DNA from 2 places in the Nonomuraea sp. NPDC050556 genome. Region 2 is predicted to be linked to the other one. Evidence: riboswitches for the same ligand, from Rfam matches in the RefSeq annotation. Region 2 holds a riboswitch; the other holds the start of a gene.

Region 1 (15,233 bases), on a different contig from region 2:
GCGTTCCTGCGCGGGCTGCGCGCCACGGGCGGGCTGCGGCTGATCGGCGCGAAGTTCCACGGCGGCCTCTACATGCAGCGCGCCTCGATCACCGCCACCGGCGAGTACGCCATCCACGCCGACTTCATGGAGGCCGGTGCGGCCGAGCTGAGCAGCGGGTTCAGCTCAGAGGGCACGATCCGCATGCGCGGGGCGCGCATCGCCGGAGTGCTGTCGTTCAACCGCGCCACGCTCAAGGCGCCCGGCAGGGTGCTGCACCTGAGCCACATGCAGGTCGACGAGATCATCATGCGTCCCGCGGCCATCGAGGGCGACGTCAACTTCGGCTACAGCCGGTTCGGCGTGCTGCTCGACTCCCCCGACGCCTACCCCGCCGCCGTCCAGGTCAACGGCACCGTCTACGACACGATGCGCGGCGGCTGGACCCTCCCCGAGCGCGTCGCCTGGCTCAGCCGCGACCCCGACGGCTACCTGCCGCAGCCCTACGAGCAGCTGGCCGCCTGGTACCGCCGCATCGGCCACGAGCCGGACGCCCGCCGCGTCCTGCTGGCCAAGCAGCGCGAGCGCCGCGCCACCCTGCGCGGACCTGGGCGGAGCTGGGGCCGCCTGCTCGACCTCATGGTCGGGTACGGCTACCGCTCCTGGCAGGCCGCCGTGTGGGCGGTGGTGTTGCTGGCCGTCGGCACGACCGTGTTCACGCTGGTGCCGCCCGCCCAGGTGGACCCGACGGAGCTGCGGCACTTCCAGCCGCTCGTCTACAGCCTCGACCTGCTGGCGCCGGTCAGCGTGTTTGAGGTGCGCGGCGCCTACGAGCCGACCGGGTGGACGCAGTGGGTGGCCTGGACGCTGGTGGTGTCAGGCTGGGTGCTGGCGACGGCCCTGATCGCCGGGGTCACCCGGGTGCTGCGGCCCGCTCCCGGAGTCTAGGTCGAAGCGGAAGCGCGGCAGCGCCTCCGGATAGCGCGTCCTGATGAACTCGACCAGGTGCTCGCGGGCGTCGGCCTTGAGGTCCCAGACCGAGGCGGAGTCAGCCGCGCTCATCAGCGCCCGCAGCTCGACCATGCCGTTCGGCAGGATGTCGGTGACCTGCAGCGTCCAGTCCTTCTGGTCCCACAGCGGGTGGTCCTTGACGAAGCTGTGCAGCTCGGACCTGAGCGCGTCGACCGGCACGGACCAGTCGACCCGCAGGTAGACGTGGCCGATGACGCGGCTGCCGTGCCGCGTCCAGTTCTCGAACGGGTTCTGGGTGAAGTAGGAGACGGGGAAGACCAGCCGCCGCTCGTCCCAGGAGCGCACCACGACGTAGGTGAGCGTGAGCTCCTCGATCCTGCCCCACTCGTTGTTGACGACCACCACGTCGTCCAGGCGCAACGCGTCGCTGAAGGCGAGCTGCAGCCCGGCCAGCATGTTGCCGATCGTCGACTGGGCGGCGATGCCGACGATGGCCCCGGCGATACCTGCCGAGGCGAGCAGGCCGGTGCCGAGCGCGCGGACGGCGGGGAAGGAGAACAGCACCGCGCCGAGCGCCACGACGATGATGACGGCGGCCGCGACCCGGCGGACCAGGGTGATCTGCGTCCTGTAGCGCCGCGCCCGCCCGTCGCGCTCGCCGTCGATCAGCTCCAGCCGGTCGAGGACCACGTCGGTCACCGCGTAGGAGGCCTGGATGACCAGCCAGGTGACGGCGACGATGGTCAGCAGGCCGAGGACGCGGTCGACGGTGTCGCCGACCGCGCGCTCCTCGGGTCCGTAGCCGAACATGGCGGGGAAGTAGACGGTGTTGAGGGTGACCAGCACTGCCACCGCGAACCCCGGCCAGACGCAGCGCCGGAGGAAGTGTCCGGCCACCGGCCATTTGCGGGTCGCCCTGATGAGGATGCGACGGATCAGCTCGACCGCGACGATCGCTCCGACGACGGAGCCGACCAGGATGAGCCAATTCGTCGACAAACTCATGGCACCAATCTCTCAGAATGCCTCGTCGAACGACACATTGCCCTCAACTGCCACCTGGTACGCGGAGACACGCCGTTCGAAGAAGTTGGCCAGCTCCTGCACGTCCTGGAGCTCCATGAAGCCGAACGGGTTAGCCGTGCCGTACCTCTTGGGGATGCCAAGGCGGCCGAGCCGCTGGTCGGCGACGTATTCGAGGTACTCGCGCATCTGGTCGGCGGACATGCCGCCCATGCCGTCCCCGCACAGGTCGCGGGCGAAGGCGAGCTCGGCGGCGACGGCCTCCTCGATCATCCGGGTGACCTGCTCGACGAGCTTGTCGTCCCAGAGCGAGGGCTCCTCGGCGCGTACGGTGTCCACGACGCTGAAGGCGAACTCCATGTGCATGGACTCGTCGCGGAACACCCAGTTGGTCCCGGTGGCCAGGCCGCTGAGCAGGCCACGGCTCCTGAACCAGTACACGTAGGCGAACGCGCCGTAGAAGAACAGGCCCTCGATGCAGGCGGCGAAGCAGATGAGGTTGAGCAGGAACGCCCGCCGGTCGTCCTGGCTCTCCAGGCTCCTGAGCCCGCCCAGCGAGTCGATCCAGCGGAAGCAGAACTCCGCCTTGTCGCGGATCGACGGGATGTGCTCGATCGCGGCGAACGCCTTGACCCGCTCGTCGGGGTCGGGCAGGTAGGTGTCGAGCAGCGTCAGGTAGAACTGCACGTGCACGGCCTCCTCGAAGAGCTGCCTCGACAGGTAGAGGCGCGCTTCCGGGGCGTTGACGTGCTGGTAGAGGTTGAGCACCAGGTTGTTGGCGACGATCGAGTCGCCGGTGGCGAAGAAGGCGACGAGCCGGTTGATCAGGTGCCGCTCCTGCGGCGTCATCCGCGCCAGGTCGGCCAGGTCGTTGTGCAGGTCCACCTCCTCGACCGTCCAGGTGTTGCGGATGGCGGCCCGGTAGCGCTCGTAGAACTCGGGGTAGCGCATCGGCCGGAGGGTCAGGTCCATCCCAGGGTCAAGAAGCATTACTGGCAGGCCTCGCAGATCTCGGGGTTCTCAAGGGAGCAGGCGACGGCCTCTTCGACCGGGAGGGCCTGCACGGTGGTCTGGGCGATCCGCGTCGCTGGGCGGGAGCGCAGGTAGTAGGTCGTCTTCAGGCCCTGCTTCCACGCGTAGGCGTACATCGACGACAGCTTGCCGATCGTCGGCGTGGCCATGAAGAGGTTCAGCGACTGCGACTGGTCGATGTACGGCTGGCGCGCTGCCGCCAGGTCGATGAGCGCCTTCTGCGGCAGCTCCCACGCGGTCCGGTACAGCACCTTGAGGTCGGCGGGGACGCCGGGGATGTCCTGCACCGAGCCGTCGGCCCGCTTGATGGCGTCGCGCATCTCCTGCGTCCACAGCCCGCGCGCCTGTAGATCGGCCACCAGATACCGGTTGACCTGCAAGAACTCGCCCGACAGCGTCTCGCGCTTGAAGACGTTCGACACCTGCGGCTCGATGCACTCGTAGCACCCGGCGATGGAGGCGATCGTCGCGGTGGGCGCGATGGCGATCATCAGCGAGTTGCGCAGCCCGGTCCTGGCGATCTTCTCCCTGAGCTCGGCGGGCACGGCGACGTCGTAGTGGTCGGGGTGCAGGACGCCGTCCGACGCCCTGGTCTCGCCGTACGACGGGTGACGGCCACGCTCGACGGCCAGGTCGGCCGAGGTGTCGTAGGCGGCCAGCGCGATCTCCTCGGCGATCCGCGTGGACAGCTCCAGCGCCTGCGGCGAGTCGAACGGCAGCCGCAGCGCGAAGAACACGTCGGCCAGGCCCATGACGCCGAGGCCGATCGGCCGCCAGCGCAGGTTCGCCGCCTGCGCCTCGGGGGTCGGGTAGAAACCGAGGTCGATGGTCCTGTCCAGGAAGCGGACGGCGGTGCGCACGGTGGCGCGCAGCCGCTCGAAGTCCACGGCCCCGCCGCGCACGTGGGTGGCCAGGTTGATGGAGCCGAGGTTGCAGACCGCGGTCTCGCCGTCGCTGGTCACCTCGAGGATCTCGGTGCACAGGTTCGACAGGTGGATGACGTTCTCGGGCCGCGCGGTCTGGTTGGAGGTGCGGTTGGCGGCGTCCTTGAAGGTCATCCAGCCGTTGCCGGTCTGGGCGAGCGTGCGCATCATCCGCCCGTAGAGCACCCGCGCGGGGAGCTGGCGGACGTAGAGGCCCGCGTCCTCATAAGCCTTGTAGGCCTCGTCGAAGGCGGAGCCGTACAGGTCGGTGAGGGAAGGGACCTCCTTGGGGTCGAACAGCGACCACACGCCGTCGGCCTCGACCCTGCGCATGAACTCGTCGGGCACCCAGTTGGCCAGGTTCAGGTTGTGCGTGCGCCGGGCCTCCTCGCCGGTGTTGTCGCGCAGCTCCAGGAACTCCTCGATGTCGGCGTGCCACGTCTCCAGGTAGACGCAGGCCGCGCCCTTGCGCCGACCGCCCTGGTTGACGGCGGCGACGGAGGAGTCGAGGGTGCGCAGCCACGGCACGATGCCGTTGGAGTGCCCGTTGGTGCCGCGGATGAGCGAGCCGCGCGAGCGGACCCGCGTCCAGGCGATCCCGATGCCTCCGGCGTACTTGGACAGCCGCGCCACCTGGGCGTAGCGCTGGTAGATGCCGTCGAGGTCGTCGCGCGGCGAGTCGAGCAGGAAGCACGACGAGAGCTGCGGGCGGCGGGCGCCGGAGTTGAACAGCGTCGGCGACGACGGCAGGTACGACAGGGTCGACATGAGCGCGTAGAGCTCGGCGGCCTCCCCGACCGTCGAGGACAACCCGCAGGCGACCCGCAGCATGAAGTGCTGGGGGCGTTCGAGGACGGCGCGGCTGACCGGGTGGCGCAGCAGGTAGCGGTCGTAGACGGTGCGCAGCCCGAAGTACTCGAACCGGTCGTCCCCGGACGGGTCGATCAGCGCGTCCAGCTCATCCCGATTTTTCTGGACAAAGTCGGCCAGCGAGTCCTGGATGAGTCCCGCGGCGTGCGTGGCGGCGATGGAGGACGAGAACGAGGTCACGCCGTGCGTGGCCGCCTCGTCGGCGATCTCCTCGGCGAGCAGCCCCGCTGCCACCCGCGAGTTGGCCGGGTCGGCGATCACCCGGGCGGCTGCCTCCTCGATGGCCAGCCTGCGGTCGAACTCAACGATCTGCGTCACGCGCTCTCTCCTCGCGAGCGACCCCGGGGAAAGGCATGCGGCGGCACGCCCCAGACCCTCCCTCGAGGTCCATGGACAAAGACATCCGCTGGCAGGTCTTCGGACTCGCGGGCACGCCTCATGACGAGGCGCCTACTGGCCGTCGCTTCCCAGAAAGGTGCTTCCAGTGCTTCGTGACGGCGGTCGTTCCCACTCACCGCTGCGGGGCAGTCTCCGACTCTCACGGAGTTCCCTTTTGCTCCGGCTCCCCGGTTGAGGGGAAGCCGAACCAGCGAGACGAGATCCTACATCTAGTGGCCGCCGCCGCAACTATCCCCACAACTTGTGCCCGGCGTGTCGAGGAGCCCAAGATCGAACAGGACCTCGTGGGTCCGTTCCACCTCGGAGCCGAGCCACTGCGCGAAGGCGTCCCCGCTCAGCGGCAACGGCCTCCATCCTCCGGTACGGCAGGCGTCCTGCCACCGCTCGGACTCCGCGACGCGGTCGCACATGGCGATCGCGGCGGCCCGCGCGTCCTCCCGCATGCCGCCGGGCCCGAGCACCGCGCACCAGTCGGCGAAGTCGACCCGCACCCCGCTCTCCAGCAAGGTCGGCACGTCGAGTCCCTCGACCCGCTCGGCCGACGAGACCGCGAGCGCCCTGACCTTCCCCCTGTCGATGCGGGAACGCCACTCGCACAGCGGCCCCGCAGCCACGGCCGCCCGCCCGGCGAGCAGCGCCGCAGCCGCCTCGGCCGTGCTCGGGTACCCGGCATAGTCGACGAGCCTGGTGTCCGCGCCGAGCCCCTTGGCGATCAGGCCGAACAGCAGGTGGTCCGCCTCGCCCTCCGGCCGCCCGGCCAGCATGGTGCGGGACGGCTCCGCGGTGAGGTGTGCGGCGAAGGCGTCGAAGTCGGCGTGGCGCGAGTTGACCGGCACGACGACGACCTCGGGCTCGCCGACGAGCCTGGCCAGCGGGGTGGTGGTGTCGAGCACGGAGGCGCCCTCGTTGCGCTGCACGGTGGCCAGCGCGGTCAGCCCGGTGACGGTGATCGTCGTCGCGGCGCGCCCCTGCGCGAGGTAGCCGGCCGTACGGAGAGTCCTGGTCAGGGCCCGGGCGACGGGCACCCAGGGCTCGCCGCCCGAGATCACCGAGACCCGGCCGAGAACGTCGGCCGACGGGGTTCCTGCGGAGCAACCGGCCAGGCAGGCGGCCGCGGCGCCCAGCCCGAGCGCGAAGAACTGCCGACGGTGCATAACGCCACCCTCCCCCCGATGATCCCCAATACCATGGGTTATTACCAGATCACGGCGAGTTACCCCTTAATCTCCGGGAAGGGCGAACAGTCGGATGAGCATCGGCCGCGACCCGTCCCCCGCGTCCTCCACGCGGCGGCTGTACTTCTTCAGCAGCTCCATGTACTCCTCGAAGAAGGCGTCCAGCTCCGCGCTGGTCATGCGGCCGAGTCCGCGCGAGTGCCTGGCCCACGCGGCGTCGGCGGCGAAGGCGGCGGGCATCCTGGCCAGCAGGTCGCGGTCCTCCTCCACGCTCTGCCGGTAGAACTCGCTCAGCACCGGCAGGTCCTCGTCGGCGACCTGGTCGGGCGTGGGCAGCCTGATGTCGCCCGTCTCGACCCTGCGCCACCAGCGCTCCCTGCCGGTCGAGCGCTCGGCGATCTCCTCGATGAACCCGTACTTCTCCAGCTGGCGCAGGTGGTAGCTGGTGGTGCCGGTCTTGGCGCCGAGCAGGTCGCCGAGCGTGGTGGAGGTGGCCGGGCCGTGCACGTTGAGGTGGTGCAGCATCTGCCGCCGCATCGGGTGGGCCAGGGCCTTCAGCCGCTCCGGGTCGTCGAGCAGCCAGGGTCGCTCATCCTTCATGAGGAGCAGCCTAGTCCTGCAGAACGATATCTGCAGACATCCCTTTGCCGAGAGGTCTCTGCAGAGTAGCTTCGGCGATATGAGACTCGTTCTGCTCTTACTCACGACCCTGCTCACCCCGACCCCGGCGCCCGCCGGGGTGACCACGACGGAGGTGAGCTTCTCCGGCAGCGGAGGGCTCGCCATGCACGGCACCGTCGTGGCCCCAGCCGGGGCCACCTCCCCCACCCCAGGCCTGGTGCTGGTGCACGGCGCCGGCAGCGGCTCGCCGCGCACCAAGCTCATGGGCGAGGCGGTGGAGTTCGCCAGGCGCGGGCTGTCCGTCCTGGTCTACGACAAGCGCTCCGAGGGCTACTCGATCTTCGAGCGCTCCTACAGCACGCTCGCCGACGACGCGATCGGCGCGATCGGCGCCCTGCGCGGGCAGAAGGGCGTCGACCCTGCCAAGGTCGGCATCTGGGGGCTCAGCGAGGGCGGCTGGGTGGCCCCCCTCGCCGCCACGCGCTCGGCCGACATCAAGTTCGTCGTCGTGGTCGGCGCGAACGGCCTGGCCCCGCTGCGCCAGCAAACCTGGGCCGTGGCCGCCGGGCTGCGCAAGGCGGGCGTCGCCGGGCCGCTCGTCGACCGGGCCGAGCCGACGCTGTATCGGCAGGTCTCGGCCGGCGGCCTGTTCGGCGAGCCGTACCACGACGCGGAAGGCGTGCTACGGCAGGTCAAGCAGCCGGTGCTGGCCATCTGGGGCACCAAGGACCTGCTCACGCCGCCGCAGGAGAGCCCGCCGATCTTCGCCAGGGCGCTGACGCACGGCCACTACTCGCTGCGTTACTTCGCCGGCGCCGACCACGCCGCGCACCAGAGCCCGGACGGTGGCGTCACGCGGCTGCCCGAGCTGGCGCCCGGCTACGCCGACACGGTGGGCACGTGGGTGAAGGACGTCGCGGCGGGCAAGCTGCCGATGCGGGACGCGCCCGCCGCTTTGCCGACGCAGCCGTCTTTCAGCATCCCCGTGCCGCCGCCGTCCTGGTGGGAGGGGCCGGTCGTGCAGGTGGCCGCGCTGCTGGTGTTCCTCGTGGGCTTCCTCGGCTACCCGGTGTGGGCGCTGGCCAGGCGGGTGCGCGGGCGGTCCGCCACGGTGGTCCGTACGGCCCGGGTCGTGTCCGCCGGTGGTCTGGTGGCCGTGCTCGGCTCGATGGGCTACGTGATGTTCCTGGTCATGACCGGCGGCAAGCTCGCCACCCCGGGGCCCATGCTGGGCAGCCGCCCGCTCGTCTGGCTGGCGCTGCAGGCGCTGGCGGTGGCCGTCGTGGTCGCCACCGCGCTGACCGTGCGCGGCTGGCGCAGGTCGCAGGGTTCCGAGCGGGTACGGCTCAGCCTCCTGATCACCGCCGGGGCGCTGTTCGCGCCGTGGGCGCTGTATTGGGGGCTGCTCCTCCCGTGACGCTGTCCCGTTCTGCGGCTAGCGTCCTTCTTATGGATCATTATCCGTTCCCGCCTGGACCCCGGGGCGCTCCCGCGCAGGAGTACGCCTTACGGCGTGCGCGCGACCGCCTCGGCCTGGTCCGGCTCCCCAGCGGAGACACGGCCTACCTGACCACCACCTACGACGACGCCGCCGTCGTGCTGAGCGACCCCCGCTTCAGCCGCGACCTGAGCAGGCCGGGGTCGCCGAGGATGTTCGCCGGGTTCACCATCGGCGACGCCCCCGGCTCCCTGATCAGCATGGACCCGCCCGACCACACCAGGATGCGCAGGCTGCTGTCGGGCGTCTTCACCCCGCGCCAGGTCAACGCGTGGCGGCCCCGGCTGCGCGCGATGGCCACGGCGCTGATCGACTCCCTGCCCGCCGAGTTCGACTTCGCGCACGACCTCGCCTTCCCGCTGCCCGTGCAGATCATCTGCGGCGTCATGGGCGTGCCGGACATCGACACCGCGAAGGTGCGCGGCTGGTCGGACGCGATGATGTCGACCTCGCGGCTGTCGGAGGAGGAGAAACTCGCGGCGGCCATGGAGTTCTACGCCTACATCGCCGAGCTGATCGCCGCGCACCGCGACGACCCGGGCGACGGGCTGCTCGCCACGATGATCGGCGCGCGCGACGGCGAGGACCGGCTGAGCGAGGAGGACCTGGTGCGCAACACGCTCGGCCTGTTCCTCGCCGGGCACGAGACCACCGGCTCCGTGCTGTCGCGCTCGATCGTCAGGCTGCTCGACCCGCGTTCCGGGTACGAGGAGCTGGTCGCGCGACCCGAGCTGATCGCCGGGACGGTCGAGGAGCTGCTGCGGGTGGAGCAGCCGGGCGACAGCCCGCTGCTCAGGGTGGCCACCGAGGACGTCGAGCTGCCCTCGGGCGTGGTGCGCAAGGGCGAGGGCGTGATCGCCTCGTTCGCCGGAGGCAACTTCGACCCGTCGGTCTTCGCCGAGCCGCAGGAGGTGCGGCCCGGCCGGGAGGCGGCTCACCTCGCGTTCGGGCGCGGGGCGCACTACTGCCTCGGGGCGAACCTGGCGCGTATGGAGCTGCAGGAGATCCTGGGCGTGCTCGTCGAGCGGCTACCCGGGCTGGCGCTGGCCGTACCCGGGGAGAAGCTGGCCTGGACCGAGGGGTCCATCATCATCCGGCCTGTTGAGGTGCCGGTTCTCAAGGAGGTCCCATGACCGCGCTCGACAAGTTCCCCTTTCCCGCGCACCCGGGCGCGGCGCCCGACGAGATCTACGAGCGGCGGCGGGCGAGCTGCCCGGCCGGTCAGGTGGAGCTGCCCAGTGGCGACGTGGTGGCGCTGGCGGTCAACTACCAGGACTCCGCCGTGGTCTTCTCCGACCCGCGCTTCACCCGCAACCTGCACTACGAGGGCGCGCCGAGGATGTTCGACGGTTACAACCTCACCGACTCCCCCGGTGGCATCCTCAGCATGGACCCGCCCGAGCACTCGCGGCTGCGCAGGTTGCTGTCCGGCACGTTCACCCCGCGCCAGGTCGCCGTCTGGCGGCCGAGGGTGCGGGAGATCGTGCGCGAGCTGCTCGACGGGCTGCCCGACGAGTTCGACTTCGTCGCCGACTTCGCCTTCCCGCTGCCCGTGCAGGTGATCTGCGACGTCATGGGCGTGGACGGGATCGACACCGAGCGGGTGCGCGCCTGGTCGACGGCGATGGTCTCGTCCACCGCCGTGCCGGTCGAGGAGAAGGTCACGGCCGCCGCCGAGTTCTACGCCTACGCGGGCGAGCTCATCGCCGAGCACCGCGACAGTCCCGGCGACGGGCTGCTCGCCTCGATGATCAACGCCCGCGACGCCGAGGACCGGCTCAGCGAGCACGAGCTGACCAGGCTCACCCTCGGCATGTTCCTGGCCGGGCACGAGACGACCGGGTCGGTGCTGTCGAAGTCGATGTTCCGCCTCCTCAACACCGGCGCGTACGCGGACCTGACCCCCGAGACGATCGAGGCCGCCGTCGAGGAGCTGCTCAGGCTGGACACGCCGGGCGACGCCGGGGTCATCAGGGTCGCCAAGGAGGACGTGGAGCTGCCCTCCGGCCAGGTCATCGCCAAGGGCGAGGGTGTGATGCCGTCCGGCATCGGCGCCAACTACGACCCGGCGGTCTTCCCCGACCCCCTGGAGATGCGCCTCGGAAGGGACGCGGCGCCGGGGCTGACGTTCGGCCGCGGGCCCCACTTCTGCCTGGGGGCGAACCTGGCCAGGATGGAGCTGCAGGAGACGTTCGGGGTGCTCATCGCCGACCTGCCCAAGCTGCGGCTGGCCGTACCGGCTGGTCAGGTGCGGTGGACGGAGGGCAGCCTCGTCCACCGCCCCGACCATCTGCCGGTCAGCAAGAGCTAGCTACTCCACCGTCACGCTCTTGGCGAGGTTGCGCGGCTTGTCCACGTCGCGGTCCAGCGCGACCGCGGCGTGGTAGGCCAGCAGCTGCAGCGGGATCGTCAGCAGGATCGGGTCGAGCTCGATCTCGTTCTTCGGGATCACGATCACGTCGTCGGCCAGCTTGGTGTCCGGCTCGCGGTGGCCGACCATGAGGACCCGCCCGCCGCGCGCCCTGATCTCGCCCAGCGTGGTGAGGTTCTTGTCCAGCAGTTCGTCGTCCGGCACGATCGCGACCGTCGGCATGTCGGGGCCGATCAGCGCGAGCGGCCCGTGCTTGAGCTCGCTGGCCGGGTAGGCCTCCGCGTGCACGTAGGAGATCTCCTTGAGCTTCTGCGCGCCCTCGCGCGCCACCGGGTAGCCGCGGACCCGCCCGACGAACATCATGCTCGGGTGGTCGGCATACTTCCTGGCCAGCGCGGCGATCTGCTCGCCGTTCTTGATGATCTCCTCGACCTGCGCGGGCAGCTTGCGCAACCCGGCCACGATGCGGCGGCCGTCGGCGGGCGACAGGTCGTGCACGCGGCCGAAGTGCAGCGCGAGCAGCGCGAAGGCGATCGAGGTGGAGGTGAACGCCTTGGTCGAGGCGACCGACACCTCGGGTCCCGCGTGCAGGTAGATGCCGCCGTCGACCTCGCGGGCGATGGCGCTGCCGACCGCGTTGACGATGCCGATGACCCGGCCGCCCTTGCGCTTGAGCTCCTGCACGGCGGCCAGCGTGTCGTAGGTCTCGCCCGACTGGCTGATCGCGACGTACAGGGTGTCGGGGTCGACCACCGGATTGCGGTAGCGGAACTCGGAGGCGGGCTCTGCGTCGGCGGGGATGCGGGCCAGCTCCTCGATGAGCTGCGCGCCGATCTGCCCCGAGTAGTAGGCGGAGCCGCAGCCGATGATCTTCACGCGGCGGAAGGAGCGGGTCTCGCGGGCGTCCATGTTGAGTCCGCCGAGGTGGGCGATGTTGAACCGCTCGTCGAGGCGGCCGCTCATCGTGCGGGCGATCGTCTCCGGCTGCTCGGAGATCTCCTTGAGCAGGTAGTGCTCGTAGCCGCCGGTGTCGTAGTGCCCGGCGTCCCAGTCGACGGTCAGCGGCTCCTTGGCCGTCTCGCGGGCGTCGCTGGAGAAGGTGTGGAAGCCGTCGGCCTTGAGCACGGCCAGCTCGCCGTCCTCCAGGTGCACGACCTGGCGGGTGTAGCGGACCAGGGCGGAGACGTCGGAGGCGGCGAACATCTCCTTCTCGCCGAGGCCGAGCACGATCGGCGAGCCGTTGCGCGCGACGACGACCTCGCCGGGGCGCTGGGCGTCGAGGACGGCGATGCCGTAGGTGCCGACGATGCGCTTGAGCGCCAGCCGTACGGCCTCCTCCAGGGAGTCGGTCTCCTGGACGGTGGCCGCGATGAGGTGCGCGAGCACCTCGGTGTCGGTCTCCGACAGGAAGACGACGCCGTCGGCCTCCAGCTTGGCGCGCAGCTCTGCCGCGTTCTCGATGATGCCGTTGTGGACGACGGCGATGCGCTCGTCGGTGGACAGATGCGGGTGCGCGTTCTCGTCGCTGGGCACGCCGTGGGTGGCCCACCGCGTGTGACCGATCCCGACCTTTCCTGCGAACCTGGCCGGTACGGCTTTCGCCAGGTCGGCCACGCGGCCCTTGACCTTGCGCATCTTCAGGCCCTTGTTGGAGACCACGACACCGGCCGAGTCATAGCCCCGGTACTCCAGGCGCTGCAGCCCCTCCAGCAGGATGGGCGCCGCGTCCTTGGGGCCGACGTAGGCGACGATTCCGCACATAGCCGCTCCTATCCGTAGACGATTCTGCGGAGCTGGCGCAGCGTCAGCTCCGGTGCCGAGACCCGGCGCAGGGGTAGCTCCCCCGCGATCCTGGGAAAGATCTCGTCGTTGGTGAGGCCGCGGGCCTTCAGCTCGACGTGGCGCCGCCGTACGAACTCCTCGACGGGCTCGGAGAAGTACGAGAGCACGTCGGCCACCACGCGCGCCGCCTCGCCCGGTCCGAGCGGACTCGTCCGGGTGAGGTGCGCGATGAGGTCTTCGTACACATCGCAGGACACTACTTATGCCTGGCCGCCAAGGCCAATATCCTGCCCGATATCGGGCAGGAATTTACTCCTAGAGGACGCTGGAGCGCCCCCAACCCCTTTTCAGCCTCCAGCAGGCGAACGTTCCGGACACCAGACCGAGGCCGGTGAGGATGGCCGCGGCCCGCCAGTCGGCCTCCCCGCGTACGGCGGCGCGCAAGGCGGTCGTGGCCCAGTAGCCGGGCGAGATCGGCGCGATCGCCTGGGCCCAGTCCGGCATCATCGCCACCGGCACCAGCGCGCCGCCCAGCGCGCTGACCGCCAGCGCGCCGACGTTGCTGATCGTGCTGAGCTCGCCGTGGCTGCGCACCACGGCGGCGATGGCCGTGCCGAGGCCGAGCAGGGCGAAGCACCACGTGCACACGGCCAGGACGAGCGGCCACGCCGACCCCTGCGTGCGCAGCCCGACCGCGACGACCCCGTAGACCAGCAGCAGCGCCTGCTGGGCGAGCAGGATGCAGAAGACCGGCACCGCCTTGGCCACGACCAGCTCCAGCACGCTCGCCCGGGTGGCGCGCACCCGGTCCCAGGTGTGCCAGACGCGCTCGGTGAGCGTCGCGGTGGCCACGTCGGCCATCGACAACACGGAGAACATCACCAGCAGGCCGGTCACCGGCTGGACGGCCTCGCCGAACATCGGCTTGAACACCAGCATCAGCACCATCGGCATGACGAGGTAGCTGACCAGGTGGCTCGGATCACGCAGGCGCAACAGCAGGTTGTGCCTGGTCAGGACCGCGACTCGGTGCATCATGGGACAGCTCCCTGTACAGGTCGTCGAGCGACGGCTGGCGGATGTCGATCTCCCGCACCGGCCGGTCGAGGTCGCGCAGCAGCGCGGCCAGCGCCCCGGTGGGGTCGGTGGTGGTGACGGACAGCTCCTCGTCGTCCAGGCGGAGCCGCACCTCGGACGGCAGACCGCTGAGCAGCTCGGCGCTGGTGCCGCGGGCGATCACCCGGCCGTTCCTGGCGACGGCGAGGGTGGCCTCGAGCTCGGCGAGCTCGGGCAGGTAATGGGTGGAGTAGACGACGGCGGCGCCGTCCGCGGCCCTCGCGCGGACGGCGGCCAGCAGCGCCGCCCGCGTCTCCGGGTCGGCGCCGACGGTCGGCTCGTCGAGCAGCAGCAGCCGCGGCTCGGGCAGCAGCGCGGTGGCCGCCTGGGTGCGGCGCTGCTGGCCGCCGGAGAGCACGCCCACCCGCCGGTCGAGCACGCCGGTCAGGTGCAGCTCCTCGGCCACCTGCTCGATCTTCCTTCTCAGCGCCTGCCCGCGCAGCCCGGCGAGGCCGCCGAAGAGCCGCAGCGTCTCGCGGACGGTGACGCTCGGGTAGAGCGCGAGTTGTTGCGGGGCCACTCCGGGCGCGGCCCCGAGGACGATCTCCCCCGCGTCCGGCTTCACCAGGCCGGAGGCGATCTCGAAGAACGTCGTCTTACCTGCCCCGTTGTGGCCGACCAGCCCGGCGATCTCGCCGGGCGCGACCTCGAGGGAGAACCCGTCGAGGGCCTTGACCTGGCCGTATCGCTTGACCAGTCCTGTCGCTCTCAGCATGTTGCCTCCTCAGTCTACGGTGTAGACTGCTCTACACTGTAGACTGCGATCGTGCGGAAACTCAAGACCGAACGCCGGCCGGAAATCCTCGACGCGGCGCTCGCCATCGCCGACGAGCGCGGGCTCGACGCGCTGTCGATGCGCGCGGTCGCCGACCGGGTCGGCGTGACCCCGATGGCCCTCTACGGCTACTTCCGCAACAAGGACGAGCTGCTCGACGGCCTGGTCGGCAGGTTGCTCGGCGACATGCCGCCGGTGGACCCGGAGCTGGACGGCAGGGAGCGGCTGGGCGCGATGGCGCACGGCTTCAGGCAGGTGGCGCTGCGCCACCCGGCGGTCTTCCCGCTGATGTTCTCCCGCCCGTCGGTGACCCCGGACGCCGTGCGCGTCAGCGACGCCGTCTACCAGGCGCTGCTCGACTGCGGGGTGCCCGACGACCAGGTGCCCAGGATGGAACGGCTGGCCACGACGTTCATCATGGGCTGGGCCACCTCGGAGGTCAGCGGCCGGTTCTCCGCCAGCGCGGCCAGCGCCCGCGCGCGGCGCGGCGCCGACCTGCCCGCGCACCAGCGCCTGGCGCCCTACCTCGACGGGCCGCGCGACCTCGACGCCGAGTTCGACGCGGATCTGGCGGACCTCTTCCGCATCATCCGACCCGAGTGACCCATGCGTAACGGGGCATGATTACTCTATGTAGTCAAATGCCGCCGTTCCGTAGGAGTTGCCATGCCGCTCTGGGTCGCCGTCGTCCTCGCCA
Region 2 (15,233 bases):
ACGCTCGCGAGAGGCATGGTCGCATGAGCATCCTGAAGAAGTACGCCCAGGCGGCCGGGATGACCGACGAGGCCTGGCGCCGCCACGCGAACCCCTGGAGCGTCTGGACCAGGTTCGCCGCGATCCCGCTGATGATGCTCGCCGTCTGGAGCAGGACCTGGATCGGCTGGTGGTCGCTGGCGCCGATCGCCCTGGTTGTGGTGTGGCTGGCGGTCAACCCGCACGTCTTCCCGCCGGTCGGGCCGACGAGCTGGACGGCCAAGGGCATCTACGGCGAGAAGCTCTGGCTGAACGACCGGTCACTGGTCTCCGCCGACCACAAGAACGTGCTGCGCTTCCTGACCGCGCTGGGGCTGGCCGGGTTCGCCCTGGTCATCTGGGGTCTGATCGTGCTGCAGGCGTGGCCGGTCGTGTTCGGCGCGACCCTGATCACGGTCGGCCAGCTGTGGCGCATCGACCGGCTCGTCAACCTGTATGAACACCACGGTTTGATCGGCAAGTAACCCCGGGGATATAAGGGCATGTGTCCCCCCACCACCAGCAGCAGTGACCAGGCGCGCGCTCTGCCTGAGCGCCGCCGGCGCGGCGGGCCTGGACCCGCTGAAGTTCGCCGACGGCCTGGCCGCTGAGTTCGCCGACGCTTTGCGCGGCTTCGGCTTCAGCTGCGCCATGCCCGCGCCGGCCACGGCGGCCGAGCTGGGCGACGCCGTCTACGCCGAGATCGAGGCGTGCGGGCCTGACGACGTGCTCGTCGTCGCGGTGATCGGCCACGGCGAGATGAGTACGGCGGGCGACCTGCACGTGGTCGGCCGGGACGGCGTCACCGCCCGCCAGACCCGGGTGGTCGACTGGGTCAAGGAAGTGGAGAACCGCCCCGACGGCCCGCGCACGCTGTTCTTCGTCGACGTGTGCAACGCCGGGGCATCGACCCGCTCGCCGCACCAGCTCCTCCTGCCGTCGCCCGCCCGCGCCACGGTCTTCGCCGCCTGCGCGCCCGACCTGCCCGCCTTCGAGGGGCTCTTCACCCAGGCGGCGACGCGGGTGCTGTCCGAGATGGGCAGGGGGCTGCGCAACATCCCGGCGGCCAGCGAGTTCGTCTCGCTGGTCACGCTGCACGCCGACATCCACGACCAGATGGAGAAGCTGGTCCGCGAGCTCGACCTCGACCCGCAGCAGATGATGTCGAGCCTCGTGGAGTTCAGGACGGCGGCCGACGTGCCGGCGTTCTTCGCCAACCCCGACTACGACCCGGCCAAGGCGGCGGCCGTCGAGCAGATCGCCGACCCGGCGCTGGGCGGTTTCCTCGCCGAGATCGCCGCGCTGGACCCCCGGCAGTACGTGGTGCGGCAGCAGCGGTCCTGGCAGGCGGGCTGCTTCACCGGCCGCGACGCCGAGCTCGCCGCGCTGTCCCCCTGGCTGGACGGCATCGCCCCGGGCGACCTGCGCGTGGTCGTCGGCAGCCGCGGCACCGGCAAGTCGGCGCTGCTCGGCATGTTGGCCTGCGCCGCGCACCCCGGACTGCGGGCCAGAACCCAGTCGATCTGGACCAGGGCGGCGCACCGGCCGGGCAAGAACGACCTGCTCGCCGTGGCGCACGCCAGGCAACGCAGCTCGGGCGAGATCTTCGCGGTGCTCGCGGCGCAGCTCGGCCTCGAACCGCAGGAGGAGGGGTGGACCCGCGAGTCCTTCCGCGCGGCGCTGCGCGAGACGCCGACGCTGCTGATCGACGCGCTCGACGAGGCGGTGGACGGGGCCGAGCTTGCCGCCGACCTGCACGCGCTCGTCGAGTCAGGCGCGTGCAGGCTGCTCGTCGGACTGCGGCCCGAGCCGCCGTTCGACCAGCTCCGCCGTACTGCTGAGGCGGCCGGAGGGCTGGTCGACCTGGACGGCGAGGACCGGGGGCAGGTGCGCGAGGACGTCAGGACGTACGTCGAGGCGGTCCTGGAGCTGACCGACCCCTACACCTCGTCGGCGTACGCAGCCGTACGGACCGCCTTCGCCGGCGCGGTCGCCGAGACGCTGTCGGCCGAGCCGGTCGCGGGCGAGCGGTGGGGCGAGTTCCTGATGGCCGGGATGTCCACTCAGCTCTTCGCCGCCAGGCCGGAGCCCGTCACCGACCCTGGCCTGGCCAGGGAGCTCGGCCTGGCAGCGCCGCGCACGCTGCCCGAGGTGATGCGCCTGGAGCTGGCCGGGCGCCCCAAACTGGCCGCCGTGCTCACCGCGCTGTCCCACGCCCGCGGCGACGGGATGCCCGTCGAGATCGTGCGCGCGCTCGCGCCGCTGTTCGGGGAGCCGATGACGGCTGCCGAGGTGCGTGCCGTACTGGCCGAGGCCAAGCCGTACCTGCGGGAAAGCTTCGAGGAGGACGGCACGACCGTGCTGTACCGGCTCTTCCACCAGAGCCTGGCCGACCACCTGCGGTCCGGCGACATCCTCGACCGCCTGCTGCCCGAGCGCTGGGAGGACGCGCCCGCCTACGTCCTGCGGCACGCCCTGCACCACGCGGGCGACGCGGGCCGTACGGCGGAGCTGCTCGCCCTGCCCGGCTTCCTCGTGCACGCCGACCCCGCCGCGACGCTGGCCTACCTCGCCTCCCTGCCCGAGGCGCCGATCGGCGCGCACGTCTACCGCGCCTCGGCCGCCAGGCACGCGGAGGCCACGCCGGACGAGCGGCGCCAGGTCCTGGCCGTCGACGCCGCCAGGTTCGGCGAGCACCGCCTGGCCAGGGAGCTGATGCGGGACGCCGCCTGGTCACCCGCCTGGGCGACCGGGGTCACGGTGAACGCGGCGCTGCGCATGACGATCCCGGTCGGCGGCGCCCAGCACGCGCTGGCGACGCTGAGCCTGGGCGACCGGCCGGTGCTGGCGATCAGCAGCGACGAGGGGCCGGTCCGCATGTGGGACCTGCGTACCGGCATGCGTACCGGCTCGCCGTTCGGGCTCGGCCGCGAGGTCACCGCGCTGAGCGACTGGCCAGAGGGCCGGGCGCTCGCCACCGGGCACGCCGACGGCTCGATCCGCCTATGGGACCCCGACTCAGGGCGGCAACTCGCCTCATGGGAAACCGGACATGCCGGGCGGGTCAATGCGCTCGCCGCGCACGGCGCCTATCTGGTCAGCACCGGCGCGGACGGCCGCTGCGTGCGCTGGACCGCAGACGGGCAGGCGCTGCTCCTGGCCGAGGGGCTCGGCGAGGTCAACTCCGCCTGCTGCTCCACGGTCAACGGACCGGTCGCCGTCACTGTCGACCACGCGGGCACCGCCACGCTCTGGCCGCTGCGCGGCGGGACCTCGCTCGGGAAGCTGCACAGGAACCAGGAACGTTTCCTCGCCGCCGCGCCGTCGGGGGCGAGCGCCGTCACCCTGCTGGCCGAGCGCGGGCGGCTCTGGAGCTGGGACCTCCTCACCGACCTGGCCGAGGTCACCGCGTCCACCCACACCAGATACAGCGCGCTGAGCGCGGGCGCTGCCGGGGACACCGCGGGGATGCTGACCTGCCCCTCGCTCGGCACGGTCGCCGCGCACACCGGTCCGGTGACCGCGCTCGCGCACGTGGTCATCGAGGGCGAGCCGGTGATCGTCAGCGCGGGGCGGGACGGGCGGGTCAGGCTGTGGAACGAGGTGGGCGCCGCGGCCTCCGCACCTGCCCGCCGTACGCCGATCACCAGCCTGGCGGTCTGCACCGGGGCGGTCGCCGCGGTGGCGGACGGCGCCATGCACCTCTACGACCCGCGGACCGGCGAGCCGACCAGCAGCCACGAGGTCCCGCCAGGCGCCCGCGCCACCGGCCTCCCCGGCCGCGACCGTTTACTCACGTACGCCACGGACGGACAGATCGTGACCTGGGCACCGGGCGCGGGCCGCCTGCCGGAGCCGACCGAACTGACCACGACCCCGCAGATCGTCGTGGCCGGACGCCTGGGCCAGCGCGACGTCCTGGTATGCGGCTCCGCATCCAGCGGCGTGGTCGAACTCGCCGAAGTAGAGACGGGCCGCCTCATCGCCACCCACAAGATCGGCCCTTCCCCCATCAGCGACCTCGACCTTTACGTCATGGGCAACCGCAGTTGCCTCATAGCCGTCGACGCGATGGGCCTGACCTGGATCATCGACCTGGTGAGCGGCCATCCCGTGGCGCAGCGCCTGCCCGGCGCCCGCGGGACGCTCGCGGCGCGGGGCGCTCGGGTGCACGGCAGGCACGTGGTGGTCACGGCGGGAAAGGACGGCGTCCTGCGCGGCTGGGACCTGCGCGATCCCGCGCTGTCCGGTCAGGGCTCGGTACGGCACGCACGGCCGATCACGTCGTTGGCGTGCGCACGGATCGGCGAGCGGCCGATCGCGATCACCGGGTCGCTGGATGCCACGTTGTCCTTCTGGGACCTGCGCACGTGGCAGCGGACGGACACGTTCGCGCTGCCTGAGCCGGCGGAGCACCTCGCTGTCACGGAGGACGGTGGGGTGGCTATTGCTATGCGGGCGGAGCTGGTAATGCTCCGCTAATAAAGCCTTTTGGCGTATCATCTCCGGGAAAAGGGGAGGTTCAAATGGGAGAGCTGGGTCTGCTCACCCTTGACCAGTTGGCACAACTTGATGATGAATCATTCTCATCACTCACCGAAACCATCCGGCACATGGATGACATGACACCGCGCGTATGGGACCAATCCGGGGGCCCCAGCGATTGCGCCGCGAATGACGCCTGACCTGCTGGAAATCGCCGCTGGACGAATTCGGCCCGAAGTTGTCACACCTTGGCGTACGGCCGAATTCCAGCGCCACCTTCTCCTGATCGAAACTCTGCGGAGAAAGCACCCCGCGACGGAGTTCGCGGCAGCCGTCGAGCACCTCGCAGAAACCCAGCTGAAGGACCCCGACCGCCTCTTCGACGCCCTGTCGGCGCCGCAGGTCGGAGTGTGGGCCATGCGCTCCCTGCGGTCCGCCCCTTCGCTCTCCGATCTTCACACGCTCGTCGCCCAGCCGACCGGGCCCCTGTTGAGCGCTTCATGCGACGGCCTCGTCCTCCAGGTCGAACTCGGCCACGATCTCCCGCACCTGGACCTCTTCGGCACCCGCGACCCCGACCCCGACCCGGGCGCCTGGGAGCACGCTCTCCGCGACGGCTGGCGGCTGGTCTGCGCACACGACCGTGACCTCGCCGCCGCGATGGCAGCCACCCTGCGCGTGCTCGTCCCGCTCCCCCGCGAAGCGGATGGACGGATGCGCGGCGGAACCTCCGGATGGGCCTTCGGCGCCATCGCCACGTCGTTGCCCACCGACCCGATGGAGTGCGCGGAAAGCCTGGTCCACGAGTTCCGCCACGTCCTGCTCGGCGCCGTCACCAACCACCACGACCTCGTAAGTCCAGGCAGCACGTGGAAAGGGCGAGCGCCCTGGCGTGCCGACCCCAGACCCGCAGAAGCCCTCCTTCAGGGCTGTTACGCCTACGCAGGTCTGATCCGGCTCTGGCGCGCCCTGAACTGCGACGACGCGCTGGCCACCTGGCACGAACCCACCGCGCAGGCGGTCGACGTGCTCGCCGCCTCGGACGCACTCACCCCCATGGGACAGGAATTCGCGGCCGAGCTGCGCCGCTCACTGTGACATGGGCTCGATGTCGACGTCGACGCGGCCACCCTGCTCGGTCAGCACCATGTGAGGGTGGTTGGGCAGCGATCGCGCGTAGGCGTCCAGCGTGCGCTCGTGCAGCTCGGACGCCTCCTGCTCGTCTCCTGCCGCACGCCGGTCGAGCACCAGGTTGCCCGCCGCGGCCAGCGTGCGCACATGCTCGGCGCCTAGGGTGCGCTCGAGGATCTCCACGGCCTTCTCTCCCAGGTCACGCGCCTCGGTCACGTTGCCGAGCGCCGCCAGATCACTGGCCAGGTTCGTCATCACCGTCGCCGTGTTGGGATGATCCTCGCCGAACTGGGCGGTGAAGAAGTCGAGCGCGTCGCGGTCCATCCTGCTCGCCCCCAGCGGGTTGCCGAGCAGACGCTGCACGATCGCCAGGTTGACGGCGGCCGCCTGGGTGTTGGGGTGAGCCGTGCCACCGACGACCTTCTCCCAGAGCGCGACCGTCTCCTCGCCGAGCCGTGCCGCGCCGAGCAGGTCTCGATCGAGCCTGCGGGTGTTGATGAGGCAGACCGCGCAGTTGAGCGTCTGGCGGTGCGTCGGGCCGAGCACCTTGAGGTGACGGTCGAAATTACGCTCGCCCAGCTCCCTGGCTTCCTCGTAGTAACCGGCCCAGCGGAGCGCGACGGACAGGTCGGTCTCGAACTGCAACCGGCCCATGTGCCAGGGCTGGTGCTTGCGCTCGGAGACCTGACACACCTCGCGGATCATCTTGAGCGACTCGTCGATCCCGCCGAGCTTGCGCAGGTCTCTGGCGAGGGCGAACTTCGAGATGAGGGCGTAGTCGGCGGTGTCGCCGAACATGCGGCGCCGCTCCTCGAAGGCGCGCGCGTCGAACTGGCGCGCCTCCTCGTAGCGGCCCAGGCAGCGCAGGTCGACGGCGATGTTGTTGAGGATGTTGATCGTCTGCATGTGCTCGCTTCTGAGCACGCGCTCCGACAGCGGGAGCACCTCGACGTCCTCCACGTACGCGTCTGCGTATCTGCCCAGGTGGCGAAGGCAGCGGGAGTAGGTGCTCGCCGCCTTGATGTACACCTCGTTCTCGCGTCCGACGGTCGCGGCCAGTCTGTTCCGGGTGTCGATGTTGAGAGCGCCCGCCCGCTCCGTCTCGCCGAGCGAGAACAGGCAGATCGTGATCTCCATCGCCAGCATCAGTGTCTGCAGATCGTCGGGCCCGAACCTGGCCCGCCAGTGGTCCAGGACGAACTCGCCGAGACTGAGCCCTTCGCGGTTGCCGCCGCGCAGGTGCATACGGCGCACCTGGTTGATGATCAGCGCGCGCAACTGCGTGTTGGCCGACTCGTACGAGCCCGACGGGATCAGGTGCTGCTTGGAGATCTCGTACTGCGGGTCCGTGGTCTCCTTGTCCGGGTATCCCGGGTCGGAGGCGGCGAGCAGCTCATGGGCGATCGCGCGGTACTCATCGACCAGCTCCGGCTCCTCGCGCTTCATCCTCCCGCGCGTCACGTCCTGCACGACGCGGTGCACCTGGACGACGTTGCGCATGCCGTACAGCTTCAGCAGCGAGAACCTGGCCAGCTCCCGCGCCGCCTTGCGGAACACCGCGTCGTCGCCGATCACCCCGGCCAGCTCCTCGGGCAGCCGCCCGCCGAGCACCAGCGCCGGCCGTACGATCAGCTCCACCGAGATCGGCTCGGGCGAGAAGAAGCACAGCAGCTTGAACAGCGCCCTGGCCTCTTCCGAGATCTTGTCGCTGGACACGCTCCACGTCGTGGCCACCGACTGCGAGTAGTAGATGTCGACCGGCTCGCCCAGCATCTCGTGCGCGTTGAGCTTGTACAGCTCGACGTATTCCTCGACCGGGATCTTCGTCTCGATGAGGTAGGCGGCCGCGTGCTCGGCGGCCAGCGGCAGGAAGCCGAGCAGCTCGCCGAGGCGCTGCGCCGCCAGGATCGCCTCGTCCTCGGGGACGACGCCCGGCGCCAGGCTCGGCACGCGCTTGCGAAGGAAGCTGATGCTCTCGGCCGCGTCGAAGCCGCCGACCTCGATGCCCTCGGAGTTGAGCTCCCTGCGCCACTGGGAGATGCGCGAGGTGATGATCACGTGGCCCGTGCCGCGCGGGATGTAGGGGCGGAGCATGTCGGGGTCGGTGACGTTGTCGAAGACCAGCAGCCACCGGGAGTATTTGCGACCGGTGCGGAGCGCGTCGATGACGACCTGGGAGGAGTAGTCGCGGTCCGTGCTGGAGAACTCGGCCAGCCCCATCCTGCGGCCCAGGGCGATCAGCGCGTTGCGTACCGTGTCCTCCTGCTCGGCCCTGATCCACCACACGAGGTCGTAGTCGGCCGCGTGCCTGTGGCAGTATTCCGCCGCGATCTCCGTCTTGCCCACGCCGCCCATGCCGTGGAGCGGCTGCGGCGGGTGGCCCAGCACGGCCTGCGAGGTCGCGCCGAGGCTGGCGCGCAGCAGGTCGAGTTCCCGTTCACGCCCCGTGAAATGAGGGTTACGAAACGGGATCTCCCGCCCCCAGATGGGCTCAACGGGAGAAACGCCGGGATCATTGTTCTGATTCACGGTCACCTCGGCGCGCTAGTCGCTTTTCCGTGGTTCATAGTAACGTTCAGAGTCCCGGTAAATCACCGAACCCTTGGGTCGTTTTGGTAGGGTGCGAAGCGCTCGGACCATATTCTCGCTGGTGGCTGATTGACGAGGGGGCCGGTGATCAGCGAGTCTCGACTTATCCGGCACGGATGAGGGAGGCCTCGATGAGCGGCGCGGATATCTCCTCGCGCTCTGGCATATCCGCTCACGAATACGGTGCCGCCTGGGCTGCTGCGACGGCGGCCCTCGAAGCGGGAGACCTGGCCGCCGCCCGAACCCTCGCCACCTCGATCGCGGACCGTTCCCACGCCCCTGGCCTGGAGCGCCGCTACGGCCGCGCCAAGCACCTGCTCGCCCGCATCGCCCGCGCCGCCGGCGACCCGGCCGCCGCTGAGGAGGCGCTGCGCGCCGCCCTCCGGGCCTTCACCTTTCTGGAGGACGCCAGTGGCGCGGCCGACGTCCTCACCGACCTCGCGGAGGTACGGCTCGCGGCCGGGCAGTTCGGCGACGCGTCCGACCTGTCGCGGCAGGCGGTCAAGCGCGCGCCGGGCAACGTGCGGGCGCTGACCGTGCTCGGCTACGCGCAGTGGCTCAGTGGCTCGCCCGCCGACGGGGAGAGCACGTTCGAGCAGGCGCTGCACATCAGGCGCGACGCGGTGGCCGCCCTTTGCGGGCGCGGGCAGGTGCGGGCCGACCTGGGCGACCATCGGGACGCGCTGACCGACCTCGACCGGGCGCTCCGGCTCGGCGTCCCGGCCGCAGAGGAGGCGGACGTGCGGTCGGCTCGGGCGCTGGCGCTGGCGGGGCTGGGCAACCTGCCGGACGCGGACGCGGAGATCACGCGAGCGGTGGAGCTGGATCCGAACCGGGCGCGCACGCGGTTGCGGCGGGCGCGGATCCGTTCGCTGGCGGGGCGGTTGGAGGAGGCGTTCGGCGACCTGCAGGAGGTGCTTTCGTTCGGCGCGGCCCCGGTCGAGACGGCCACCGCCCGCCGCGCGCTGGCTCGTCTGCGCACGCTTTGACGGTCTTTTGGGGGTACGGCAAGCACGGAACCCCCACCCGCCGCACGTGGCTGGGCTCTTTCCAGGGTGACGCCCCTCGGGCGCACCTGGCTGGCCACCGTCACGCCGGGACGAGACACGAGGTCTTCGAGACTTCGCGGCCGAAGGACCTCAGGGGTTGAGGACCTCAAGGGCTGAGGGACCTCAGAGGTTGAGGACCTCAAGGGCTGAGGGACCTCAGAGGTTGAGGACCTCAAGGGCTGAGGGACCTCGCGGGTGGGCGGCCCAAAAGCGTCTAGGGCCTTGAAAAGGGGGTTTTTCGGGCGCTGCTCGGCGGTGTGTCGGTTGACGCGAACGGGAGGAAAGGATACGTTCCGGGAGATTTCACGATCGCCAAGGGAAATCCGGTGAGATGCCGGTGCGGACGCGCCACTGTATCCGGGACGTAGATCCCGGGAGCCAGGTCGCTTGGCGGCCGTGACCTCATGTTGGGACGCGTCATCCCCGAGGAGGCTCCAATGAGTGGTCTGTCCACTCCATCCACCATCCCGCTGCCACGCCTGGGCCGATGGCTGATCATCGTGCCCTTCCTGCTGCTCGTGGCCTACCTGGTCCTGATGGACAACGGCGCCATCTCCCAGACAGGTACCTACCTTCACGAACTCATGCACGACGGGCGTCACCTGCTCGGCGTGCCCTGCCACTGAGGCCGTGATACGTACCCTGCTGGTCAGGGGCCTGCTCGTCGGGCTCCTGGCCGGACTCATCGCGGGCGGCTTCGCCTTCGTGTTCGGCGAACCGCGGGTGGACTCCGCGATCGCGCTCGAGGAAGCCGCTGCCGCGCACCATCCGGCGGGCACCGCGGAACACAGCCACGACGAGGAAGAAGCGCCGGTCAGCAGGCCGGGGCAGAAGGCCGGGCTGTTCCTGGCGACCGGGTTGTACGGGCTGGCGGTGGGCGGGATCTTCGCGCTCGTCTTCGCCGGGCTGCGCGGCCGGGTCGGCCCCAGGTCGGACGGCAAGCTGGGGCTCGCGGCCGCGGGCACGGCGTTCGTCGCGGTCATTCTTGTGCCGTTCCTGAAATATCCAGCCAACCCACCGGCGGTCGGCGACCCGGAGACGATCAACAGCAGGACCCTCCTGTATGTGGTCATGATCCTGGTCGGTCTGGCGGCCACGGCGATCGGCGTCGCGACGGCGCGCCGCGTCACCGCGGGTCCGTGGGCCAGGGGGGTGGCGGCGGGCGTCGCGTTCCTGGTGCCGGTGATCGCCGCCTGGGTGCTGCTACCCACGGTGAACGAGGTGCCGGACGGGTTCCCCGCGACGCTGCTCTGGGAGTTCAGGCTGGCATCGCTGGGGACACAGCTGGTCTTCTGGGCCGCCTTCGGCGTCCTGTTCGCCTGGGCCAGCGACCGGGCCGCCCGCCCGGCCACTGTCCCCGTCTGACGGAGGTGCTGTTCGTACGGCAGGCGAGCACGCCCGGCATGCGTGCGGCCCGCTTCCCCACGGATGAGGCGGCCGACCCGTCGAGCCTGGCCAGAGCGCTGGTCCTGGCGAGTGACGGGCCGATCTTCTGCGCCCCCCAACAGGCGGCCAGACAGACGGCTGCGGCAATAGCCATGCCTCCACCTCTCTCTAGCGGCCCGACACCAGACACCCCGCCCACCGGAGGACCGCCTGCCGCAGGACCGCCCGCTGGTGGGCCGCCTGCCGGAGGGCCGCCCACTGAAGGGTCGTCCTCCGGAGGGATGTCCTCTCGGAGGGCCTTCGCCCGTTGGGCGGTGATGGGTGGTCCAGGGGCTGGCGAGGTGAGCGGCAGGGGGGCGGTTGTGGTGGGTGAGCTGGCGGAGCCGGATTTCGGTCGTTGGGTTGGCCTGCCGTACGCACAGATCGATCCGGACGAGCTCGCGGCCTGGCTCGCGGACCCCGAGGTGGCGCCGCACGGTGGTGAGAGCCTGGCCGCGCACGCGTCCCGCGTGGCCGGGTGGCTCACCACCGCGCCCCCCGACGCCCTGGTGGTCTGCGACGTCTGGACGATCAGAGCAGCCCTCGGGCTGACCCCACTGGTGGCCGCGAGATTCGATCTGGCCCCCCTGTCGACGACCGAGGTCAGCGGCGGCCGGATCACCCATGTCAACAGGAAGGTCACATCGTGACAGCCACCTATCCGTTCAGCGCCGTCGTCGGGATGGAGGATCTGAAACTCGCCCTCCTGCTCAACGCCGTCTCCCCTCGGGTGGGCGGCGTGCTGGTGCGCGGGGAGAAGGGCACCGCCAAGTCGACCGTCGTCCGCGCCCTCGCCGCACAGCTGCCGCAGGTCGCGGTGGTAGCCGGGTGCCGGTTCGCCTGTGACCCCGCCGAGCCGGACCCGGACTGCCCCGACGGCCCCCACGAGCCGGGCGAGCCGCGCGCGAGCCGCCCGGCCGCGCTTGTGGAGCTGCCGGTGGGCGCGTCCGAGGACCGCCTCGTCGGCTCCCTCGACGTGGAGCGCGCGCTGACCGAGGGGGTGAAGGCGTTCGAGCCCGGCCTGCTGGCGTCCGCGCACCGCGGCGTCCTCTACGTGGACGAGGTGAACCTGCTTCACGACCACCTCGTCGACCTGCTGCTCGACGCGGCGGCGCTGGGCCGGTGCTACGTGGAGCGCGAGACCGTGTCCGTACGGCACGCGGCCAGGTTCCTGCTGGTCGGCACGATGAACCCGGAGGAGGGCGAGCTCCGCCCGCAGCTCCTCGACAGGTTCGGGCTGACGGTCGAGGTGAAGGCGTCGCGGGAGCCTTCGGAACGGGCCGAGGTGGTACGGCGGCGCCTGGCCTTCGACGCCGATCCCGCCGGGTTCGTGGCTCGGTGGGTTTCCGCTGAGAGCGAGCTGGCGGCGCGGATCGCCGCCGCCAGAGCGCGGGTGCCGTCGGTGGAGCTGCCCGATGAGCGGTTGGAGCAGATCGCCACGGTGTGCGCGGGGTTCGAGGTGGACGGGTTGCGCGCGGACATCGTCACGGCGAACGCGGCGATCGCGCACGCGGCGTGGCACGGGCGCGAGGTGGTCACCACGGAGGACGTGCGCGCGGCGGCCCGGCTGGCACTGCCCCACCGCCGCAGGCGCGACCCCTTCGACGCCCCGGGAATGGACGAGTCCCGCCTGGACGACCTCCTGGGCCCGGACAACAACCCGGACGACGACCCGGACGACGACCCGGGCGCTGGGCCGCCGCAGGGCAAAGGCCCGCAGGACCCAGGCGGCCCGCAAGAGCAAGCAACGCCCCAGGCAGAGGACAGGCCAGGCGACGCGGATGTGGACAAGCCGAGCGGTGAGTCGGTGGCCAAGGCGGCGGAGCCGTACAAGGTAGGCCTTCTGAAGGTTCCCGGCGTCGGCGAAGGCGTCGCGGGACGGCGGTCGCGGGGCAGGACAGCGCAGGGAAAGGCCATCGGCGCCAGGAAACCCCGTGACCGGATGCGTGACCTGCACCTCTCCGCCACCATCCTGGCCGCTGCGCCGTACCAGAAAGAACGCGGCAGGCAAGGCCCAGGCCTGCTGCTCAAACAGGACGACCTCCGCGAAACCATCAGGGAAGGCCGCGAAGGCAACCTGGTCCTTTTCGTCGTCGACGCCAGCGGCTCCATGGCCGCGCGCAAACGCATGACCGCCGTCAAGACCGCCGTCCTCAGCCTGCTCCTCGACGCCTACCAGCGGCGCGACAAGATCGGCCTGGTCACCTTCCGCGGCGCCACAGCCGAAGTGACCCTCCCCCCGACCTCGTCCGTCGAAGCGGGCGCGGCCAGGCTCCGACAGCTCCCCACGGGAGGCAGGACCCCGCTGGCCGCCGGGCTGGTCAGGGCCGCAGAGGTGCTCAGGGTGGAACGGCTGCGCGACCCGTCCCGCCGCCCCCTGCTGGTCCTGGTCACCGACGGCCGCGCCACCTCCGGCGGCGACGTGGCCAGGGCGGCGACGCTGCTCAGGGGTACGGCGAGCGTGGTCGTCGACTGCGAGAGCGGCCCCGTACGGCTCGGCCTCGCCGTACAGCTCGCCGCCAGGCTCGACGCGCCCGCCGTACGGCTGGAAGAGCTCGGCACGGTCGTCCGTGACTACAGGAAGGCGGGCTGACATGCCCCAGGGCAAGCCGACGACGATCCCCGAGGACGGGCTCACCACCCGCCAGCGCAGGACCAGACCGCTGCTGATGGTCCACACCGGACCGGGCAAGGGCAAGTCGACCGCCGCCTTCGGCATGGCGATGCGCGCCTGGAACCAGGGCTGGCCGATCGGCGTGTTCCAGTTCGTGAAGTCGGCCAAGTGGCGGGTCGGCGAGGAGCGGGCGCTGACCGTGCTGGGTGCGTCCGGCGAGGGCGGCTCGGTGAGCTGGCACAAGATGGGCGAGGGCTGGTCGTGGATCCAGCGCGGCCCCGAGGAGGACCACGCGGCCGACGCGCGCGAGGGCTGGGCGCAGATCAAGCGCGACCTGGCGGCGGAGACGTACCGCTTCTACGTGCTGGACGAGTTCACCTATCCCCTCAAGTGGGGCTGGCTGGACCTGGACGACGTGGTCGAGACCCTGCGCGAGCGGCCGGGCAACCAGCACGTGGTCATCACCGGCAGGGACGCGCCGGACAAGCTCCTTGAGGTCGCCGATCTGGTGACCGAGATGGGCAAGGTGCGCCACCCCATGGACGCCGGGCAGAAGGGACAGAAGGGCATCGAGTGGTGATCCCCCGGCTCGTCATCGCCGCGCCGTCCTCGGGCAGCGGCAAGACGACGGTGGCCACGGGCCTGATGGCGGCCCTGCGGTCGGCGGGCATGAAGATCTCTCCGCACAAGGTGGGGCCGGACTACATCGATCCCGGCTACCACGCGCTGGCCACCGGCCGCCCGGGCCGCAACCTGGACCCGTGGCTGGTCGGCGAGGAGCGGGTGGTCCCGCTGTTCGAGCACGGCGCGGCCGGGTCCGACGTGGCGGTGGTCGAGGGCGTGATGGGCCTGTTCGACGGGCGGGGCGAGACGGACTTCGCCTCGACGGCGCACGTGGCCAGGCTGCTGGACGCGCCCGTGGTCCTCGTCGTGGACGCGGCGCGGCAGAGCAGGTCGGTGGCGGCGGTCGTGCACGGGTTCGCCACGTTCGACCCGCGGGTCAGGGTCGGCGGGGTGATTCTCAACCGCATCGGCTCCGACCGGCACGAGGAGCTGTGCAGGGCGGCGCTGGCCGGGGTCCCGGTGCTCGGCGCGATCCGGCGCGAGGACGCGGTCGCCACGCCGTCCCGCCACCTCGGCCTGATCCCGGCGGCGGAGCGCTCGGCTGAGGCGACGGCCGCGGTGGCCCGGCTGGGCGAGCTGGTAGCCCGCTCCTGCGACCTGGAGGCGTTGGTACGGCTGGCGCGGACGGCCCCCGCGCTTCCCGGCAGGCCTTGGGAGGTGCCCGTGCATCAGGGGAATGCGGTCGTCGCGGTCGCCGGTGGAGCGGCGTTCACCTTCGGCTATGCCGAGCACGTCGAGCTGCTCGAAGCGGCCGGTGCCGAGGTGGCGGTGTTCGACCCGCTGCGCGACGAGAAGCTGCCGGAGGGGACGGGCGCGCTGGTCGTCGGCGGCGGCTTCCCCGAGGTCTACGCCGCCGAGCTGGCCGCCAACACCTCCTTGCGCGAGGAGGTCGCCTCCTTCCCCGGCCCGATCGCCGCCGAGTGCGCCGGGCTGCTCTACCTGTGCGAGGAGCTGGACGGACGCAGGATGTGCGGCCGTGTGCCCGGCGTAGCGCGGATGTCGGAGAAGCTCACCCTCGGCTACCGGGACGTGGCCGCGTCAAGGGACTCGCTGCTCACGCGGAAGGGCGAACGCTTCCGCGGACACGAGTTCCACCGCACCAGGCTCACCCCGCCCGGCGACCTGTTCCAGGAGACGGGCGGGTACGGCGACGCCCTCGTCACCGCCTCCTACCTGCACCTGCACTGGGCCGGGCGGCCCGAGCTGGCTCAGCGGCTCGTGTCGTCCTCCAGGTCACCCTCCGTCTTGAGGTAGACCTCCTGCAGCCCGCGCAGCAGGTCGGGGTCCGGGTGCTCCCA

Evidence for each region. Region 2 has a riboswitch for cobalamin ahead of ACIBG8_RS26430 (CbtB-domain containing protein). Riboswitches for the same ligand answer to the same signal wherever they lie in the genome.
Region 1: it holds a riboswitch for cobalamin, as region 2 does, so the genes downstream of both, ACIBG8_RS35050 (ribonucleoside-diphosphate reductase subunit alpha) here and ACIBG8_RS26430 (CbtB-domain containing protein) in region 2, are expected to answer to the same signal.

What each region holds. Positions count from the first base shown of each region.
Region 1 covers NZ_JBITGU010000003.1:1,290,836-1,306,068, reverse strand. Annotated here, with positions in the region: gene ACIBG8_RS35065 (hypothetical protein) at 1-927, shown strand, start outside; gene ACIBG8_RS35060 (mechanosensitive ion channel family protein) at 856-1,956, opposite strand; gene ACIBG8_RS35055 (ribonucleotide-diphosphate reductase subunit beta) at 1,969-2,946, opposite strand; gene ACIBG8_RS35050 (ribonucleoside-diphosphate reductase subunit alpha) at 2,964-5,117, opposite strand; cobalamin riboswitch at 5,190-5,405, opposite strand; gene ACIBG8_RS35045 (tripartite tricarboxylate transporter substrate-binding protein) at 5,408-6,352, opposite strand; gene ACIBG8_RS35040 (ArsR/SmtB family transcription factor) at 6,419-6,973, opposite strand; gene ACIBG8_RS35035 (alpha/beta hydrolase family protein) at 7,053-8,411, shown strand; gene ACIBG8_RS35030 (cytochrome P450) at 8,444-9,625, shown strand; gene ACIBG8_RS35025 (cytochrome P450) at 9,622-10,803, shown strand; gene glmS (glutamine--fructose-6-phosphate transaminase (isomerizing)) at 10,804-12,624, opposite strand; gene ACIBG8_RS35015 (hypothetical protein) at 12,633-12,890, opposite strand; gene ACIBG8_RS35010 (ABC transporter permease) at 12,961-13,683, opposite strand; gene ACIBG8_RS35005 (ATP-binding cassette domain-containing protein) at 13,628-14,476, opposite strand; gene ACIBG8_RS35000 (TetR/AcrR family transcriptional regulator) at 14,528-15,139, shown strand; gene ACIBG8_RS34995 (N-acetylmuramoyl-L-alanine amidase) at 15,203-15,233, shown strand, end outside.
Region 2 covers NZ_JBITGU010000002.1:1,766,936-1,782,168, forward strand. Annotated here, with positions in the region: gene ACIBG8_RS26400 (TetR/AcrR family transcriptional regulator) at 1-27, shown strand, start outside; gene ACIBG8_RS26405 (DUF6653 family protein) at 24-503, shown strand; gene ACIBG8_RS26410 (hypothetical protein) at 547-4,500, shown strand; gene ACIBG8_RS26415 (aKG-HExxH-type peptide beta-hydroxylase) at 4,693-5,601, shown strand; gene fxsT (FxSxx-COOH system tetratricopeptide repeat protein) at 5,593-8,163, opposite strand; gene ACIBG8_RS26425 (tetratricopeptide repeat protein) at 8,355-9,212, shown strand; adenosylcobalamin (AdoCbl) riboswitch at 9,563-9,707, shown strand; gene ACIBG8_RS26430 (CbtB-domain containing protein) at 9,710-9,898, shown strand; gene ACIBG8_RS26435 (CbtA family protein) at 9,903-10,637, shown strand; gene ACIBG8_RS26440 (histidine phosphatase family protein) at 11,021-11,347, shown strand; gene ACIBG8_RS26445 (putative cobaltochelatase) at 11,344-13,290, shown strand; gene cobO (cob(I)yrinic acid a,c-diamide adenosyltransferase) at 13,292-13,891, shown strand; gene ACIBG8_RS26455 (cobyrinate a,c-diamide synthase) at 13,888-15,189, shown strand; gene cobN (cobaltochelatase subunit CobN) at 15,144-15,233, opposite strand, start outside.